2 regions of the Apilactobacillus intestinapis genome follow, and region 2 is predicted to be linked to the other one. Evidence: riboswitches for the same ligand, from Rfam matches in the RefSeq annotation. Region 2 holds a riboswitch; the other holds the start of a gene.
The links. A riboswitch is a leader RNA that binds a small molecule or an ion and turns the genes downstream of it on or off. The one in region 2 is predicted to bind thiamine pyrophosphate.
Positions count from the first base shown of each region.

Region 1: linked by a shared signal. The riboswitch ahead of ACOMA7_RS07535 (ECF transporter S component) and the one ahead of tenA (thiaminase II) in region 2 are both predicted to bind thiamine pyrophosphate.

Region 1 is NZ_JBMHFD010000022.1:76-8,728, forward strand. It holds gene ACOMA7_RS07510 (IS3 family transposase) at 1-10, shown strand, start outside; gene ACOMA7_RS07515 (LysR family transcriptional regulator) at 70-939, opposite strand; gene ACOMA7_RS07520 (APC family permease) at 1,047-2,447, shown strand; gene ACOMA7_RS07525 (LVIS_2131 family protein) at 2,482-3,102, opposite strand; gene ACOMA7_RS07530 (D-alanyl-D-alanine carboxypeptidase family protein) at 3,191-4,201, opposite strand; TPP riboswitch at 4,351-4,445, shown strand; gene ACOMA7_RS07535 (ECF transporter S component) at 4,522-5,076, shown strand; gene ACOMA7_RS07540 (ATP-binding cassette domain-containing protein) at 5,092-6,504, shown strand; gene ACOMA7_RS07545 (energy-coupling factor transporter transmembrane component T family protein) at 6,504-7,139, shown strand; gene ACOMA7_RS07550 (LBP_cg2779 family protein) at 7,212-7,394, shown strand; gene ACOMA7_RS07555 (hypothetical protein) at 7,433-8,593, opposite strand; gene ACOMA7_RS07560 (asparaginase) at 8,608-8,653, opposite strand, start outside.
Region 2 is NZ_JBMHFD010000020.1:166-11,902, reverse strand. It holds gene ACOMA7_RS07425 (dihydrolipoyl dehydrogenase family protein) at 1-1,310, opposite strand, end outside; gene ACOMA7_RS07420 ((S)-acetoin forming diacetyl reductase) at 1,541-2,314, shown strand; gene ACOMA7_RS07415 (AEC family transporter) at 2,976-3,950, shown strand; gene thiM (hydroxyethylthiazole kinase) at 4,187-4,963, opposite strand; gene thiE (thiamine phosphate synthase) at 4,963-5,604, opposite strand; gene thiD (bifunctional hydroxymethylpyrimidine kinase/phosphomethylpyrimidine kinase) at 5,591-6,403, opposite strand; gene tenA (thiaminase II) at 6,396-7,103, opposite strand; TPP riboswitch at 7,198-7,290, opposite strand; gene ACOMA7_RS07390 (SEC10/PgrA surface exclusion domain-containing protein) at 7,395-8,519, opposite strand; gene ACOMA7_RS07385 (L,D-transpeptidase) at 8,641-9,231, shown strand; gene ACOMA7_RS07380 (hypothetical protein) at 9,272-9,463, opposite strand; gene ACOMA7_RS07375 (GNAT family N-acetyltransferase) at 9,478-10,011, opposite strand; gene ACOMA7_RS07370 (acetyl-CoA C-acetyltransferase) at 10,141-11,319, opposite strand.

The DNA.
Region 1 (8,653 bases), on a different contig from region 2:
TTCCGCCTAGGAAAAACAATATAATAATGTACAACTTTTGGGGTGCACATCATCAATCGAATGGCTTTTTTATTTTAGTTCTTCTTTTCTATCGATAATGAACTTCGCAAAATGTTGGCTGGCGATTGGTAGTCCATCCTTATTCTTATAAACAATTGCGACAGGTCTAGTCACGTTGGGTTCGACTGGCTTGCTGACGATTTTGAAATCGGTTCGACGGTAAACTAGTTCAGATAGGATGCTGACCCCTAGTCCTGCTTCGACCATCGCCATGATGGTGTAGTCATCTTGAATCTTATAGCGCACGTTGGGTTTAACACCGGCTTTTTTAAATGCTTCAAGCGGTTCACTGTAGCCACCACCCTCAACTAGGATGAATGGATCATCGGCGAGTGCTTCAATTGGCACAGCATCTGCGTTGGCGTATGGATGGTCAACGGGAATAAATGCATTCATGTTAGTGTTGTGGACAATTGTCTTATTAAAACCTTCTCCGTATTCAGCGGTCATGATGGCGAAATCAATTTGGTCGGTTTTCAACCAATCGATGATGGTTCCATAGTCACCCTGGTTTAAAACGAAATTAATCTGTGGATAAAGCGCCTTAAACTCTTTGAAGAGGTCTGGCAACCAGTAACAACTAACACTGGTAATTGCCCCGATTCGGACCGTTCCTGATTGAAGGCCATTGATGGCGTTGGCGGTGTCGATTAATCCACGGTATTGACGAAGCGCTTGTCTGATGTGTGGATAAAGTTTTTCCCCATCCGGTGTCAATTCCACCCCAGATCTGGAACGTTTTAGAATGTGCATGTTGAATTCCTTTTCCAGATTGGACATCATTTGACTGACGGAAGATTGGGTATACCCTAGTTGTTCTGCTGCTTTGGTGAAACTCTTATTCTGTAATACTGCTTCTAGTACAATAAATCGATTCATCTTATATCATCTTTTCTTATGTAAATATTGAATTTATTAATTTTACTTATGTTGGTACTCATTATATAGTTAATAGTACAAATAAACAAGAAAAGGTGTTGATATCTATGCAAATTTTTAAAAAGGAATCGGTTAGCAATTATTTAGAGGCCGATTCACGATTATCCAAGTCTTTGACCACTAAAGACTTAATTGGCTTGGGTATCGGTGCCGTGATTGGTACCGGGATTTTCATCCTTCCCGGCCATGAAGCTGCCAGTCATGCTGGTCCTGCCGTTGCGATTGCCTTTTTAATGGCAGCTATCGTTTCTGGATTAGTTGGTATGGCCTACGCTGAATTTTCATCAGCCATGCCAATTGCCGGATCTGCTTACTCATTTGGTTCCGTTGTTTACGGTGAAATTGTTGGTTGGATTTTGGGTTGGGCCTTAATACTTGAATACTTCTTAGCAGTATCGGCAGAAGCGACCGGGTTTGCTGCTTACTTTAACAACAATATCTTAGCCGCTATCGGAATTAATTTACCGACCGCTCTACAAGCCAGTCCAATGGAAGGTGGCGTGATTAACATCTCAGCCGTCATCATTGTGGTTGTCATCGCCGGAATTCTTCTAATGGGTTCAGAAATGTCTAAACGTGTTGAAAACTTCGCCGTGATTGTCAAAGTCGCCATTATCATTATTTTCATCATCATCGGTGCTTTCTACGTTAAGACCAGTAACTATGTTCCTTTCTACCCTGCTCAATTCCACTCAACTCCATTTGGTATGGGTGGTATCTTCACAGCAGCTGCCACTGTCTTCTTTGCTTTCATCGGTTTTGATGCATTAGCTTCTAACTCCGCTGAAACCATCGACCCAGGTAAGAACGTTATCAAGGGAATTATCGGAACTGTGGTTTTTGCCGTCGTTCTATATGTTGCATTTTCAATGGTACTTACTGGAATCGTTAACTACAAGGAACTAAACGTTGACGATCCCGCCGCTTACGCTCTTCAAATCATTCACTTGTCAGCATTCAACAAGCTAATTACTATCGGTGCTTTGTTTGGAATTTTTACCGCCATGGTAACTATGTTCATCGGTGGTTCTCGCCTAGTATACGCACTTGGTAGAGACGGCCTTTTGCCTAAGTTCATCGGACGTGTTAACGCCAAGCATTCAGTACCCAAGAACGCGATTATCATTGCAACTATCGTTCAAGCTGTCTTTGCTGGTTTGGTTCCATTGACGCAACTAGCATCATTGATTAACGCTGGAACATTGATTGCCTTCGCATTTATCTCATTTGGTGTTATCAAACTTCGTCGTAGAAAAGATATTAAAAACACAGGATTCAAGATGCCATGGTATCCATTCCTACCAATTGTAGCTGGAGTATTCAGCATCTTCTTTATCATCATGCTTCCAGACGTCACCAAGATTTCAGTTGGTATCTGGATTGTGATTGGATTTATCTTCTACTTCGTTTACGGAGTTCACCATTCTAAACTACAAAAACAAGACTAAACGAAAAAAGCCCTGGATTAAATCCAGCGGCTTTTTATTTTTCGTTATAAATAAATGAATTATCCGGAATACGGATTAGAGTATAACTCTTGAACTGACGTCCAGCATGTAATCCGATTCCATTCCAAAAACTGTCTTTATACGTAACGGTTACGTCGGCAACCCACGCTCTTTGGTATTTCTTGTCTAGCGTCTTAGCTTCATTGTCATTCCATCTAACCGCTGACTTTTGAACATTAATTTCGCTATTAGTACCAACTAGCACACTTGATGCTGAACTCGATACTGATAAACGTTGTCCATTAACCAAATATGAGTAAGACTGATTCAAAGATGAATTATTCCCACTTTTGACCTTCACATAGTAAGAGCTGTTACCATTGGTATCCAAAATTAATGGCTTGAAGTCACGTGTTGTGACAACGTTTGATCCATTAACGTTTGGATAGAATGTCTCAAAAGACATGAATCCAATCCCAGCAAATAACACGACGATTTGTGCAACCGTCTTTAAATGGTGAGTTAATGAAAAGTCGTAGTGCCCATTTATGATTAGTCTACTTCTTCTTACCCCGATGTTATGAATAATAAAAATTGCATAAATAACCAAAATTATCCAAAGAAGTAGGCCAACTATATTCCAGGCCGATTCCATAAATCTTCTCCTTTATACTAGTAATCAAAGATACTTTACTATTCTACACTATTTTGGAAAAAATACAAAATTCTTATGCTAACTATTATTATTTCAATGCTGAATCGTGGTTATTAACCAGTTTTATCAATTTCGCAGTATCGGAAAATTCGGCATAATCGTTAACCACGACGGTGATAACTCGATCTTTTCCTGGTTGTTGAGCTGTCGCAACTAGGCATAATCCAGCGGCAACAGTATATCCTGTCTTTAATCCATCGACATGCAAACTTTCATCGTAGAATGGTCTACCGGGTAGTAAACTATTTTCATTAAATAAAGTTTGACCGTCAACCTTTTCATATACTTGTTTGGCATCATCAATTGCCTTTGGATAAATTGATAGGACATGGTCGGCAATGATTGCGATACTCTTGGCTGAGATCATGTTGGCATCGTCCTTGCCACCAACTTGAGCATAACCAAATTTATCTAAGTCACTATTTTCTAGTCCTGATGATGACACAAAAGTAGCGTCTAGATGCCATGCCTTGGCTTGTTCATTCATCATCTTGATGAACTTAACGTTAGAGCCTGCCACCCATTGACCCAATGCAATTGCAGCATTGTTGGATGATTGGACTAAAGCGGCCTTATATAAATCTCTGACGGTGTACTTGTGGCCGTCCTTGAACTTAAATCCACCTAGTTCAACGTCGTCACCTAGTTTCTTTAGTCCCTTGTTACTGGTGTCAACTACTTGATTCCAGCCGTTGGTATTTTTGGCCTTTTGAATCGTTAGATATAAGGTCATTAGTTTGGCTAATGATGCGACCTTAATCTTCTTGTCCCCATTTTGCGAATAAACGACCTTATTCTTGGTAGAGTCTAATGCCACAGCAGCACTCGCGTTCTTTACTTTATTCTGTGACACCTTCACTAGGTCGGTCTTATAAGTTTGTGGATCTTGTTGATAGTCAGGTTGATAACCTTGTTTTGAGTTCGTTATTTTATTGTATTCTTGGCGAATAAATGAGAATGGATTATTAAATTGTTCGTATGCACCTAATCCAATCGCCGCGACGAATATTATTGTTAGTCTTTTCACTGATTTCTTCATTCATTTTTACTTCCATTTTTCATAATTTCACTATCTAAAGTTACCACGAAATCACCGTTACGACAAGGCATCCCGCTTGTTAAAATTGTTAATAAAAATATAAGCATTGCATTTAAATTTAATCAATAGTATAGTTAATTTAAATTGATAATTAATGTTTGGGGTGCCGGAATTCGGCTGAGATTCATACCCATAGTACCTGATTCAGGATAATCCCTGCGAAGGAAAACAACCCTTTTATTTTTAATGCTTTACAAATTATAAAAATAAATTGGACTCCAAACACGTGTTGTTTGGGGTCCTTTTTTCTGGAGGAAACTATGAAAAACACATGGTCACTTAGAAACATCATTTTACTTACATTAATCTCAATTATCTGTGGAATTATCTTTTTCGCCACAGGTTTTCTATACAACGCAGTAAGTCTTGCACTTACTCCTTATGGTCTAGCACCTCTTGCTAACGATCTACTACTTGGTCTTTGGGTAATGGCAGCTCCACTTGCTGGTTTTATCTTCAAACGTCCAGGTGCTCCATTACTAGCTGAGGTAATCGGTGCCATCGTTGAAATGTTCTTAGGTGGACAATGGGGTGTTGAAACCATCATCTCTGGTATTGAACAAGGTATAGCAACTGAATTAGGTTTCGTTGCTACTAAATACAAGCACTTCGATTGGTTAGGTGTATTCGCTACTACCATCTCAACTACTGTCATCACATTTATCTATGACTGGTTCAAGAGTGGTTACAATGCTTATGCCATCCACATGCTAATAATCTTATTCATCGCAAGATTCATTTCAATCTTCATCTTTGGTGGTGTGTTATCAAAACTAATCGCCAACATGTTAGAAAAGAATCACGTTATCAAATAATAGGAGTGTCACTTTTTGAATAACTTATCAATTAACAATTTGACATACCAATATACTGGTAGTTCGAAGCCGACTTTTAAAGGGGTTAGCCTGGATTTCGAATCTAATCAAATGGCATTGATATACAGTCCTTCTGGGTCTGGTAAATCAACGCTTTTGAAAACAATCGCAGGATTTTATCCACAATATAACGACGGTACAATCGACGGCGTTATCAATTTTAATCACCAAGACATCGCTGAATTTTCAGAATGGAAATTACGCCAAACCATTTCCATGATGTTCCAAGATCCAATGCAACAATTTTGTATGGCTACCGTGGAAGATGAATTCATCTTCACACTAGAAAATCTTCAAGTTGAACCTGATAAAATGGATCAAGTTATCGAAGATGCCCTTTCTTTCACCAATACCAATGAGTTAAGAAAGCGCGAATTCAAGACTCTTTCCGGTGGTGAAAAACAAAAGGTTGCACTAAGTATCATCGTAGCAATTAACGCTCCTGTTATTCTATTGGATGAACCATTTGCCAATGTCGATATCAAGTCTCGCCTGGAACTGATTAGTCTATTGAGCCAGCTAAAGGAATCAGGCAAGATTGTCATCGGTATCGATCACGACCTTATGGGCTACGAAAATCAAATCGACCAGTTAATTGGTTTCGATGAAGACAACACAACGTTTAAACCTTTAGATGATGCGGCGGCAAAAGAATTGTTCAATCAATTCAACGATTACACAAATCGTCCACTATCAAACGAAGTTGTTGGAGAACCAATTATTAACTGTGCAGATTTATCAATTGCCAACTACGACATGCAATTAATCAATCATTTAGATTTAGACTTGATGAAACAAAAAACGACCTTAATTACCGGTCCCAACGGATGTGGTAAATCAAGTCTGTTCAAAACATTTATCAAGCAACATGATTTTGATGGAGAAATTAATTTCAACCACAAATCAATTCGTAAAATCCGTTTAAACAAGTACTTACAAAGTGTTGGAATGATTTTCCAAGAATCAACCAAGCAATTCATTAAAATCACCGTCGAAGACGAACTAGATCTATCCAAGAAGAATGCATTCAACAACTGGTTGGACGACAATCAAATCGCTGAATACACTCGCAAACTTGGTCTAGATGAGCTATCCGATCGTGTCATCTACTCTTTAAGTGATGGCCAAAAGAAACGACTACAAATCCTAAGCATAGTCATGATGGGACACTCACTTCTTCTTTTAGACGAACCTTTTAATGGTATCAACATTGAATATGTTACCATTGTCGTTGATTTATTGAATCACGCAAAGGCTAAAGGTCAAACACAACTACTAATCTCTCATCAAACTCATGGTCTAGAGAACCTAGTTGATTACCATTTAGCATTTGATGATCACAAACTAACTTATCAGGAGGCCTTTTAATGAATCCCGTATTAAAACTACTGATGATGTTAGTAATTGCATTGGAAATTTCATTTACAACATCAGTTAGACTAAACCTAGTTATCTTCTTTGTTAGTCTAATCTATCTAATCTTCTTCGCTTCATTTAAGCGAATCCTATACTTATTATTCGTCACTTTAATTCCTGCGGTCGGAATCTATTTCGCCCAAAAGATAAATGGCGACTATCAATACGGTATCTTATTGGTGACTCGTCTATACGCGTTTGTCACACTGGGTGGAACTTACACATGTAAGACCTCCATCGAGGATTTGGCTGGTAGTCTGGAACAAAACTTTCACGTACCCAGCAAGTTTGCCTACGGAGTAATGGGCGCCTTTAACTTGATTGAAACCATCAAACAAGAGATTGTCGACATCAAGTTATCCGCTAAAATGAGAAACGTGCATCTATCCTATGTTTCTCCAACCCTTTACTTCAAGTCAATCCTAGCTGCCATGAACTGGTCCACCCTACTAGCTCAAGGAATGAATTCACATTTATTCGTTGAAGGAAACAGCCGAACCCATTTCAAAAAGATTACAATCAAAGCAACCGATTATATAATCTTCGTTGTTGTGGTTGTCGCTATCCAAATTATCCTAATTTTTTAGACTTTATTTTTCTTCTTATACTAAAATAAGTTATAATGTAATTGTCGGATGGATTTTGTTAGGAGGGTTCTTATGAATCGTAAATTGAATAAGATTGCTGAAGAAATTGTTACTTATCAAAAGAATAATGATATGCCAGATACATTATTGGCTTATAACCTACATTTTAGTGTAGAGGAATTGCATGACATTAAGAGCATGCGCAGATCCCCAAATCAAGATGAAGTAGATATTATCAAACAAAAATTAGGCTAAGCAAAAAAGGAGCCCGAAATATCGGGTTCCTTTTTTTATTACATATCGCCTTTTCTTCTTAGACGTTGTTCATCTAAATAAGCATAGATGTATTCAAAACCTACTTCAACGATGTCATTTAACGGAATCTTTTGTCCGTAAATGAAGAAGTTGACTGTTTCATCCAATAGACTGAACTTCATTGATTCGGGGCCAATCTTTTCCGGGTACCCCAAGAAGTTACTACCGGACTTCAATTGCAAGCGAATCAATTGACGCTTGTTCATTGATTGCGTCAAGATAGCATTTAAATTATCTTCGGTACTGTCGAATTCTCTTGAATCGTTTAATACCGGTTGTGATGCATTATGATCAGCAATGTTTTGGTCCTTCATTAGTTGAACCAATTCAAGGTAGTCGTTGCCAACGGTGACTCGTTGGATGCCATTCATTCGAATGAAGACATAGCCACCAAATTGACCAGACATGTCGACAACTTTTAGGATGGCACCACTGTCGTTTAACATGATGACCTCCCCGACATAGAAGAAGTGGTCATTGTATCGACAACGAACTTCGACTAGGTTGTGATGATGGAATGAATCGTTCAACAAATCGATGATGTTGTTGATTGATTCGGCGGTCTTGGCAATGTTTTGTTCTTTGACCTTGCCCATTACTTTGCTCATGACACTTAGTTCACGACCTTGGAATTCTATAATCATGCTTTGGTTAAAGCCCATGGTGACCAATTCATTTTGCATGAAGTCGAACTTGTTAATGCGTAAGAACTTAAAGGAATCATTGCTGATTTTCTTAACCATCCCTGTGTAGAAACGTTCCGCTTCATTGTCGTGAATTAGGATAACCTCTTGGTTTAAGTATGCTTGAATTAAAATTTGTGGGAACAAGTTGTTGTTGGAATCAAAGTGTAATTCGCTGGGTTTGGATTCCATTAATCCTTCATCCTTGGCGATTAACATTTTTTCTTTGATGCTGTCTAGGTCTTCACTTTGACGTTCCACACTCTCGATGATGGCGGTCTTCATTGCGACGTATCCGTCGGCTAGACCACTGGATTCGTATGTGGCAATGATGACCTCGTCATCGTTGTAAGTTTGAATATAGCCGGTGTAGAAAATATCACCTGTATTTAGGTAGATATTCACCAGTTGTTTCTTGCTCATTGCTGCATTTAAATCTGCAATGATAGAGTTCATAAACATCCCTCACTCTATGATATTGCGTTACTCATAAATCTAGCTAACTCTTCACCAGAC
Region 2 (11,737 bases):
ATAGTAGGGAACAAGTGGACAATCTTGTTAATTTGAGATTTATCTAATTTTAGAGCGACGGCAGGTAGGATTGAATCAATTACGCTATCCGCTTCGTTTGATACTTCAGTGGCACCAACTAAATGGTGTTGTTTATCGAAGATGTATGCACGTTTGGCAATTTCTTCGTTAGTGATTGAACGGTACCAATCAGCAGTCATATCGTGTTCTTCAACAGTGTAGTCGTCACTGTTCTTTGCTTCTTCAACTGATACACCGACTTGGGCGATACGAGGTGAAGTGAACACTACTGAAGGGATGGCAGGAAAATCAATTGCATCCTTAGTTTCGCCTGAGAATAGGCTAGTTAGGTATTGTGATTCAAAGATTGCAGTTGGAGTCAATCTTGGTTGACCAGTTGCAGCAACGTCACCTGAAGCATAAATGTTATCAACTGATGTTTGTAGGTGATCGTTTACTTCAATACCGTTCTTCTTGTCGTATTTAACACCAACTTCGTCTAAACCAATGTTTTCGACGTTTGGAATACGACCGGTAGCATCTAAGATGTAGTCAGTGAAGACTTGACGGTTACCAGATAATTCAATGGTAGTCTTGCACTTTTCTTCGTGGAATTCTTGAACTTCGGCGTTTTCAACAAAGGTAACACCTTTTTCCTTTAAATCGTTTACGACTGCGTCAACGTATTCACCGTTGAAGTCACGAAGTGCGCGGTCACCATGCATGATGACAGTAACTTGTGATCCGGCAGCGTTTGCGATTGATGCGAATTCCATGGCGATGTATCCAGCACCGATGATGGCGATGTGAACTGGTAGTTCGTTGATATTTAGGAAGTCCTTTGAATCGTGGGCCATTTCCTTGCCAGGAACATCTAGTCTGTGTGGACGTAAACCAGTAGCGACAACAATCTTGTCTGCGGTGTATGACTTGCCGTCAACATCAACAGTGTGGCCGTCGGTTAACTTACCGTAGCCCTTAATAACGTCGATACCAAATGATTCTAGACCACCTTGGATGGCGTTTGGAAGACTATCGATGACCTTATGCTTGTTTAGCATGTTTTGGGTCCAATCGATGCTTAGGTTTCCTTTAACAATATTTCTTAAACGTTTTTGAGTTTCCATTAATTGTGCTGGTAAATCTAAAGCAATCTTGGCGTTACAACCCCAGTTAGGGCAAGTACCACCGATTTTATCTGCTTCGACTACGGCAACTTTGTAGCCTTTAGCGGCTAATGGCATTGCACCATCGAAAGTACCGTGACCTGCACCGATGTATAAAACATCGTAATCGAATTTTTCAGTCATAGTTATCAATTCCTTCTTTACATAAGATATTAAATTCATCTTCGTATACTTATAAAATAAACGTTCGCGAAATTTAATTCAATTAATTAGTTTCGGATTATATAGTGTAAGACATAACAAAATTTATGGATTTAATAAAAATTTAATAATATAAGTACTGTAAAATTAATGAAAATAGTATATAATCACTTTGTGAATAAATAAACAAAAGAAGAAAAGAGGATGTTACTATGACTCAAAAAGTTGCATTTGTTACAGGTGCCGGCCAAGGTATCGGTAAAGCAATCGCTGAAAGATTAGCTCAAGACGGTTTTGCAGTTGCTGTTGTTAACCGTACTGCTGAAAAGGGTGAAGCAGTAGCGAAGGAAATTAACGCAAATGGTGGTAAGGCAATTGCTGTTCAAGCAGACGTTGCTGACAGAGACCAAGTATTTGCTGCAGTTGAAGAAACTGTAAAACAATTGGGTGACTTAAACGTTGTTGTTAACAACGCCGGTGTAGGTCCTACTACTCCAGTTGACACAATCACTCCAGAACAATTCAACACTGTATACAACATCAACGTTGCATCAGTAATCTGGGGAACTCAAGCAGCCAAGGCTAAGTTCAACGAACTAGGTCATGGTGGTAAGATCATCAACGCTACTTCTCAAGCTGGTGTTGTTGGTAACCCTAACTTAACTCTATACGGTAGTACTAAGTTCGCTATCCGTGGTATTACTCAAACCACTGCTCGTGATTTAGCAAGTGAAAACATCACTGTTAACGCATTCGCACCTGGTATCGTTAAGACTCCAATGATGATGGATATCGCCCACGAAGTTGGTAAAAACGCAGGTAAGGATGACGAATGGGGTATGCAACAATTCTCTAAGGATATCGCATTAGGTCGTTTAGCTGAATCAGAAGACATCGCTGCTGGTGTTTCATTCCTAGCAGGTAAAGACTCAGACTACATGACTGGTCAAACATTAATTCTAGATGGTGGTATGCAATTCCACTAAAATCATATCTTGGATATGAAAAAAGCCATAGGTTATCCTATGGCTTTTTATTATATGTAGAAAAAGATCGAAAAAAAGAGCCGCTTCAATTAAGAAGCGGCTCTTTTTTTGTGAGATATACAAAAACAAACTTTTATTCTTTAACAAAAAAGTACCCCAAAGATAAAATCTTCAAAGTACTTTAGTTAGTGAGCTGTGATGCTTTGAACACCATCTTCTCAGCAAAGGACTGAGTGCTTTTACCTTAAGCTAACAGCTCAAAATATTAAGTTTGTCTGTGAGATGTAACCTCAAGCGACATATAATATTAAACCATATCTATAGTTTTTATGCAACAATATTTTGAGAAAAAATTGAAAATTCGCTATAATTTTATTAACGAATTAAACATTTGGGAGGGATTAGATGCAAGTGATCGGTATGTTAATCATGGTCATTGTACTATTTATTATTTCTACATTATCAACTGTGTTAGTAATTTCTTTAAAAAACAAGCATAAAAATGACGACAAAGACTAATATGACGGGGTTTTATCCATTGATATAAAAAATATTTATAACGAACTTATCCTTTGACTATATCTTTAAGTATGTTTTATAGTACTTATCGTGTTTTAAATTAAGCAATAATTATTTTTAATATCAAATAGGAGGATTCATAATGGGAGTATTTATTAACTCAATCCAAAGTGTCCTTGTTGTTGTTCTAATTATGTTATTAGGATATGTATTAAGAAAAACCGGTTGGTTTGCAGATACATTCAGCAAGAACATTTCTAAATTAATCAAAAACATCGCTCTACCAGCTTCAATTTTCGTTGCGGTGTTAAGTCGTCTAACTAGAGGTAAGCTTGTAAGTTTCGGTAGCTACCTAATCTGGGGTGTTATCTCAGTTGTTATCGGTTACCTAATTGCATTTGCACTAGTTAAAATCATGAAGGTTAGACCAGGTCGTCGTGGTGTATTCATTAACGCTATCGTTAACGCCAACACTATCTTCATTGGTCTACCATTGAACATCGCCTTATTCGGTGACAAGTCAATGACTTACTTCTTGGTATACTACATCATCAACACTGTTTCTACTTGGGCATTTGGTGTCTTCTTGATCAGTAACGATGATCCTACTAAGGCAGGTCAACCAAAGGAACACCACAAGATTAACTGGAAGCAAGTTATTCCAATGCCACTTGTTGGTTTCCTAGTTGCTTTAGTATTCTTACTACTAAACATTCCAGTGCTAAAGGTACCTTTCTTATCACAAACACTAACTTACGTTGGTAGTTTAGTTACTCCACTATCACTAATCTACATTGGTATTGTATTAGCTGATGCTGGTCTAAAGAGTATCTCATTCGACCGCGACACTGTTGTTGCACTATTAGGTCGTTTCGTATTGGCTCCAGTTGTTATGATTGTTATCCTAACTGCTGCTGCTCACGGTGGTGTATCACTACCAACAATGTTCAGCCAAACTATGATTGTTCAATCAGCTACTCCAATGCTAGCCGTATTACCAATCCTAGCTGCTGAATCACACGGGGATGTTAAGTACGCTACAAACATTGTAACTACTTCAACTGTATTGTTCATCGTTGTTATTCCTATCTTAATGACAATCGTTCAATACATCTAATAAAGTAAAAAACGTTGGAATTATTCCAGCGTTTTTTTATTACATATAACAAAATTGACAAGTACGGGTAGTTAGCCTAAACTTTAAATAAATTAAATGCGGAAGCAAAGAAGGAATTCATATGTTTGAAAAGATTTGTTACACATTAATGGTAATCGCCGTTATTATTATCGCTATAGTATATTTTGTATGTTATTAAAAAATAAAAAGGACTGACATCTGTCAGTCCTTTTTTATTATCCTAGTTTTTGAAATTCAGTGATTTCTTCGTCGGTTAGTTGGTACAAGGTATTAAATACTGTTGATAGGAATGAATATGGTAGGTTGTCGGTAATTCCACCAGCGATTTCTCCGGCAATGCTTAAAATGCTAGAAGCAAGCACAGCTGAATCCAAACTGTTATCGACAGCTAAACAGACACCTAGGATACCGTCTAACATATCGCCACAACCGACGTTAACGGCAAAGTAGTGATGACCGTTTTTGACTTCGACGGTCTTACTACCATCTGAGATGACGTCAGTGACACCTGATAGTAAAACGATACAGTCAAACTTTTTAGCGACAGTTTCTGCGATTTCATGTAGGTCACCGTCACCGTTTCCGGCGTCGATTCCTTGAGCATTCCATTCGATGTCAGCTAGGAATGCTAATTCACCAGCGTTACCACGAACACCGTCGAATTTAACTTCCTGAGCTACTTTAGCGAAGTTGTCTTGACGTAACTTGGATGCACCAATTGCCACGGGATCAATGACGACAGGGATGCCTTTTTGGTTGGCAAATTTTCCGGCCGCAATTGATTTTTCAACGTCGGCATCGTTTGATGAACCCATGTTGATGACTAGGGCGTTTGAGATGTTGACTAGATCACTTGCTTCCTTAATGTCATCGAACATGATTGGTGATGCTCCGATGAAGTTGATGGCGTCGGCCACGTGTTGTGGTGTTACCATGTTTGAGATATTTAAAATGATTGGTGAGTTTTCTCTGATTTGTTTGATTGTAGTCATTATGCATTCCCCTTTAGACGGTTGATGGTTTGTTTGATATCAGAACTATCGATGATGTCTGAGATAACTGAGACACCGTCGACGTTGGTAGTTAGCACTGCCTTGGCGTTATCTTCCTTGATACCACCGATGGCAACGGCTGGATGAGTTGATTCTCGGTATAAACGGTTTAGCTCATCAATACCGATCGCTGGTTTGACCTTTAGCTTGGATTGGGTGGCAAAGATAGGACCAATTCCAATGTAGTCCAGTGAATCCACATTGTTGGCAGTTCTGACCTCATCCAAGGTGTGGGTAGATAGTCCAATAATCTTGTTGGGACATTCCGCAATCACGCGTTCAATCTTGGTGTCGTCTTGGCCGACGTGGATTCCATCGGCATTAATTTCCTTCATTAAATCGATATCGTCGTCGATGATGTAAGGCACGTTGTACTTGGCGGTGATTTCCTTTAGTTGAATCGCTACCTGTAGTTTTTCCACATCGGTTAGGATAGAACGGTCCTTTTCACGGTATTGAAACATAGTGATGCCGTTCTTACATGCATCCTCTACGATTTGGATTAGTTTATCGACGTCGCCGCCAACGTTTTGACTACCCGCAATGAAGTAGACGGCTAGTTGTTCTTTAGCGAATTTCATCTTCAGCCCCCCAGTGATTTAGTGGTCCATGACCGTGTCCGACAATGATTTCTGATTGTAGGATGGTATCAATGTAATGTTTTCCTTCAATGATAGCTTCCTTGATGGATGCGCCCTTAGCTAGGTTAGCGACAATTGCGGATGATAGGGTGTCACCAGTGCCGTGTTTTCTGACGGTGTCATACTTTTTACTTTCGATGGTAAAACTAATTCCGCTTTCTAGTAGGACGTAATCGGTTAGGGTATCACCATGTTGGTGACCACCCTTGATGATGACGTTCTTGGCACCCAGTTGTTGAATGTAGGAGGCGGCTGCAATTACATCATCGTTGGTTTCAATCTTTTTACCATATATAACCTCAGCCTCTGGGAGGTTGGGGGTCACGATGTCGGCGATTGGCATTAGTTTGTGGATGATGGCGTCGATACCGGAATCGTCCAGTAACCTAGCACCACCCTTGGCAACCATGACTGGGTCGACGACAATGGGGTGAATGTTGTGTTTTTTGATGTTTGCGACGACTGCTTCGACGCGTTCTTGGTCAAACAAAGCACCGGTTTTGGCAGCCTTGATGTCGAAATCATCGTATAGTGAATCAAACTGGGTGTTGATCATTTCCACGGGTGTAGGTAGGACGGACTGAACACCCAATGTGTTTTGGGCGGTCAAACCAACTACGACGTTGGTAGCAAAGACGTGGTGTTCTTGCATCGTCTTGATGTCGGCTTGCATACCGGCACCACCACCGGAATCTGAACCGGCAATCGTTAATGTTTCAGGGACTTTTTTACTATTCATGATGACTACCTCCATGAATAATGTCGGCAAATCGCCAGTCTTGTTGATAGAAGGCTTGTTCCCAGAATTCCCATTCTAATTCGGTACTCTTTAGGAAGAATCCCTTGGCTTCGTTGATTTCTTCTTCTGACATGTTCTTTGATAGTTCGTTTAACATCTTGAAGAGTTTTTGAGTTAATCCACCGTCTGCGTCTTCATTGTCGGTTAGGTAGAAATCAATCCAACTCTTGAATGGATTGTCAGCGGTGTTTTTACCCGTGGCAGTTAGCTGCTCGGCAATTTCATTGTATGTCCATGGACATGGTAGTAAGGCACAGATGATGTTGGCCAGACTACCAGTTCTAACGGCACGATACATATGTGATTGGTATAGGTAAGCCTTAGGGCTTGGGGTAGCGTGTTGCAAACTTTCGTATGTAACGTTAGCAATATCGCAAAAGACGTGGTGAGGGTGGATTTCACTGTTTAGAATAAAATCGATATTTTCAGCGAAGAATCGCATGTCCTCTCTGTCCTTTAGGATGGGGATGATACTAGCGTAAATTTTGATGAACTCAGATAAGTATTGAAAATCTTGTTGAACATAAAATTTTAGTGCTGCATCGTCGACGTGACCGTCACCGATACCTTTAACAAACGGGTGGTCAAAGATTGCTTCCAAAATCGGGTTAGCTTCCTTGACTAGTTGATGTGAAAACATGAAACAATACCTCCAGTTTGCTGCCGTAAATAAAAAATACCCTCCCACACGAAGGTGGAAGGGTACACTTGGATAGACTAAGTCTAATTCTTTACTTGGAGTGCGCCTGACTTCCTTCGCTAGTGTTAACTAGATCAGGTTCAATGGGTGTAATCTCAGCCGAAAAACGGCACCCCAGTGGACAGCATTTTTATATTTAATTCATGTATAAGTATATCTGTTTTGAACTATTTGTAAACATGATAATTTTGCCAAATAAAAAAGACGCCGTCATAGCGCCTTTTTATTTTTTTATTGGTAAATTTCGAAGTGAATTTGGCCCATCTTGTCGATTGAGACTCCGAATTCTTGTTTAGCAGAACTATCGAAACCAATTCCTAGGAAATTGGCAGCGTGGCCCCAATCAGAAGATGCATCATCGAACATCATGGCGCAGATGGCACCGTAGATGCTTTCCTTAACGTTAGCCAGAGTAACGGGTCCGTTGATGTATGAGCTAGTTAGTAGGGAACCGGCAATGTTTTCACCGTAGGCAGTGAAGTTGTTAGCGGCGAAGACGTCGTTTAGGACTGAAACATCGTGACCACCCTTTTTAGTGAAGTCCCAGTTATCGTTGTTGTAGCCGATGGCAACATCGGTAGATGCCTTTAATGCACGATCGGTAACTGTTAGATCTTGGGTGTATGGGTAGTTGTTAGCTAGCTTGTGTCTTAAATCATTAACAAGGTTAGCAGCGTATTGTGATAGTTGACGTTGTTGGTCAGTACTAATGTTATTGATGTTGACCGTGGTGTTAATGTCTTCGGTGCTTGGGTGGAATGTGTTAATTTGACGACTTTGCTCAATTGAGCCATCTGAAGCTGTGCCTTGGACCATCTTCTTGGTGTTAGTATCGAAACTAAATAGGTATCCGGCAGGGATGTTTAGTGTGTCTGATGCATTAGGAGTGGCATGATCATCTGAAGGATAGTTAAAACCATCTACTGATTGATAGTAATTTGAATCAGTAGTTTTATTGGTGTCGGTAGCGATTGGTGCAGTGGTGCTAACAATCACCTTTTTGGCTGCGGTGTCTTTCTTGACTACTTTTTTAGGCGCCTTTGGCATGACTTTCTTCTTAGAATCTACCTTTTTTCTAACTTTGGTAGCCTTTTTGCTCTTCTTTGGTTGCTTCTTCTTGGCTTTGGTAGTCTTCTTGGCGTGTTTCTTTACGGCCTTTTTCTTCTTAGTGGTCTTTTTGTGTTTAGCCTTAGAAGTTTTCTTGGCCTTTTTCGCTTTTTTGGCAGGCTTTTTCTTGTGATGAGTTTGCTTGGTAGTTTGGGCATTAGCGGTGAGGTGGGTTTCACTGATGCTTCCGGCAAACAACATGACAGTCAGAACGATTAATAGTAGTGAAAATGCTTTTAGTTTTCGCATAACGATATCTCCTTATTTTGTACGAATCTTTTTATAAATATAACTATACCAAATGTTTTTAATAATGGAATTGATTTTCACTTTGTGTTTTAATTAAGTCAAAGACAAGGGGAGATATTTAATGACTAAATTTAAACGTGCATTTGCAATGATTATTACTGCCGTCATTGTGGCATTAGGATTAACAGCTTGCGGCCAATCTACCTCAAAATCGACTGCGAACAAGAACACTACTACCAATGTATCGGCACAAGCTTCAGTAAGACCTTCAAAGAATGCTTGGAAGCACTCATCTGAAAAGAAGGCTTACCCAAATATGAAACTATCAAATAAGAACTGGCTAGATGTTTCAATTAAGAAACAACGTGTCTACGTTAAAAACAAGGCGGGCAAGGTCTTATACACCATGCTATGCTCAACTGGAAATGACGACGGTACCCCACGTGGTACATTCCACATTCAAAAAGAACGTGGAAGTCACTTCTACAACGCTTCATCAAAGGAAGGTGCTAACTACTGGACTTCATTCAAGGATCACGGAATCTACCTATTCCATTCCGTTCCCGTAAATAAGGATGGTAAGTACCTAATGAAGGATGCCCATGAATTAGGTAAGGTTGCCAACTCACATGGTTGCGTTCGTTTATCAATCCCAGATGCTAAATGGATTAACAGCTCAGTACCAACTGGCACTAAGGTTGTTATTCACTAATTAAAACAAACAAAAAGACGTTCATAATGAACGTCTTTTTTTAATGCAATGTGCTGACATCGATTAGGATTAATACCATGACGATGGTAATTCCTAGGATGGTTGCTACATATTTATTTTTGAATGATTGGTGCTTGCGGTATAAGAAAAATAGCAAAGTCAATAGGGCTAAGACACCAATCGCATACATAATGATCAGTTTAATTTGAACTGATAGGTCGTCTGCTAGCATGTGAGCACCTTCTATTATTTAGTTAATAGTTGGTATGCAAATCTAGCAGTCCATGGATGACCATTTTCGCGCATATGGATGATTCCGCGTTTTTCAAAACCGTTAGAAGTGATAACGTGTTGCATACCTTTGTTTTCAGGATGAGTGTCGATTCTGATATCCTTGTAACCTAATACACGTGAAACGGTGATTAAGCTACTAACCAGTTTTTCAGATAGATGTTGTCCACGGAACTCATTTGAGATGGCAACTCTGTGAATCGCTGCGTAGTGAGCTTCAGAACCGTTAACCCAATCGCCTTCTTCAATGTTTAGGTAGTTTGGATCAATTCCTTGATGAATTGTCGCAGTTCCGGCGACTTGGCCGTCAGTGATTAACACGTAGTTGATTCCATCTTTAACGTCTTTAACTAAATCTTCGTCAGCTGGATAACCATGTTGCCATTGGTCAATTCCTTGTTCGTGTAGGTACTTGATTGCTGAGTGAATGATGTCCAGGATTGCTGGTAAATCTTCTTCAGTTGATTTCTTTAAGTATGTTGCGGGCATTTTTACACTTCCTTTATGAAAATTATAAGTAAAAAGTATATAGAAAAACGTTGCATTTTGCAACGTTTGTAAATTAAGCCTATTCATAGCATACTACAATGACACTTTTAGTAAACTAATTAGAATTATCTATAATAGTGTGATTTTCATGGCCATTCCCATACCACCACCGATACAGATGGTAGCTAGACCGCTTTTTTGGTTGGTGCGTTGTAGGTTGTAGATTAATGAACCGACAATACGAGCACCGGAATCACCTAGAGGGTGTCCCATTGAGATGGCACCACCGGAGATGTTTAGTTTGTCCATATCGATATTGTAGTCATGAGCAACCGCTAGGACTTGAGCAGCGAATGCTTCATTTAGTTCGACTAGGTCGATATCATCCATAGTGATATCTAGTTTATCAAACAATGACTTAGTAGCGTCGTAAGGAGCGTATCCCATGTAGTCAGGATCACATCCAGCTTCGGCATAGCCATCGATGACCGCTAATGGTTTAACATTCAAACGCTTAGCGGCTGATTCACTCATTAGTACCAAAGCAGATGCACCGTCGTTTAGACTTGCAGCGTTTCCGGCAGTAACAGTTCCGTCTTCCTTGAAGGCAGGACGTAGTTTGTTAAGGACTTCAATAGAAGTATCACGACGAATGTTTTCATCTTCCTTCATAATATAAGAAGATTTTCTGTTTTTAATTTCAATTGGGACTAGCTCTTTGTCAAAGTATCCATTATCAAATGCTTTGGCAGCCTTCATATGAGATTGGTAGGCAAATTCGTCTTGCTCTTCTCTTGAAACGTTGAACTTTTCGGCAACGTTTTCTGCGGTAACTCCCATTGGTTGTTTGTTAAAAGCATCCATTAAAGCATCATTGTTTAATGAATCAATCAAAGTAACGTTACCAAACTTGTGGCCGGATCTAACGTCCATGTTTAAAAATGGTGCATTGGACATACTTTCCACTCCACCGGCGATAACGACATCGGCGTCACCCATCACAATGGCAGCTTGGGCATTGCGGACAGCCTTTAGTCCTGAACCGCATACTTGGTTAACTGTATTGGCAGTACTACAGTAGGGGATGTTTGAATTGATTTCGATTTGTCTTGAGATGTTTTGACCAGCACCTGCTTGAATTACATTTCCAAACACGACTTGATCTACATCAGAAGGTTTAATGTTTGCTTGTTCTATAACAGCCTTGGTAACGATGGATCCCAGATCCACAGAAGTGAAGTTCTTTAGGGCACCGTTTATCTTACCAATCGGTGTTCTCTTGGCTGCAGCAATCACGACTTTTTCCATATAATAGTAAAACTCCTTTAATAGTATCTATAAGAAATAGTATAACGATTATTCTATTTAATTCTATTATAAAGAATAAAACTAAAAAGTTTAATAAAGTTTGAAAAAGTTGTTGACCACAGTGTTTATAGTTGGTATTATTATATCCGTTGTCATTTTTGAGATAACAATAAAATTTAATCGAAACAAATAATAAAAAGTTGTTGACCTGACGGTTTGAATTTGGTATTATTGTTTCTGCTGTTGAAAAAGTTGATCGTTAATCTCGATTGAAAATAAGCAAAAAAAGTTATTGACTTTTACTTGCTAAGATGGCATAATAGTTATTGTTGTCATCGCGATTGAGCGACTTTTGATAGCAAGGTTGATAAAAATTAATTATAAAAAGTTGTTGACATTGAGTTAACGATCTGATATA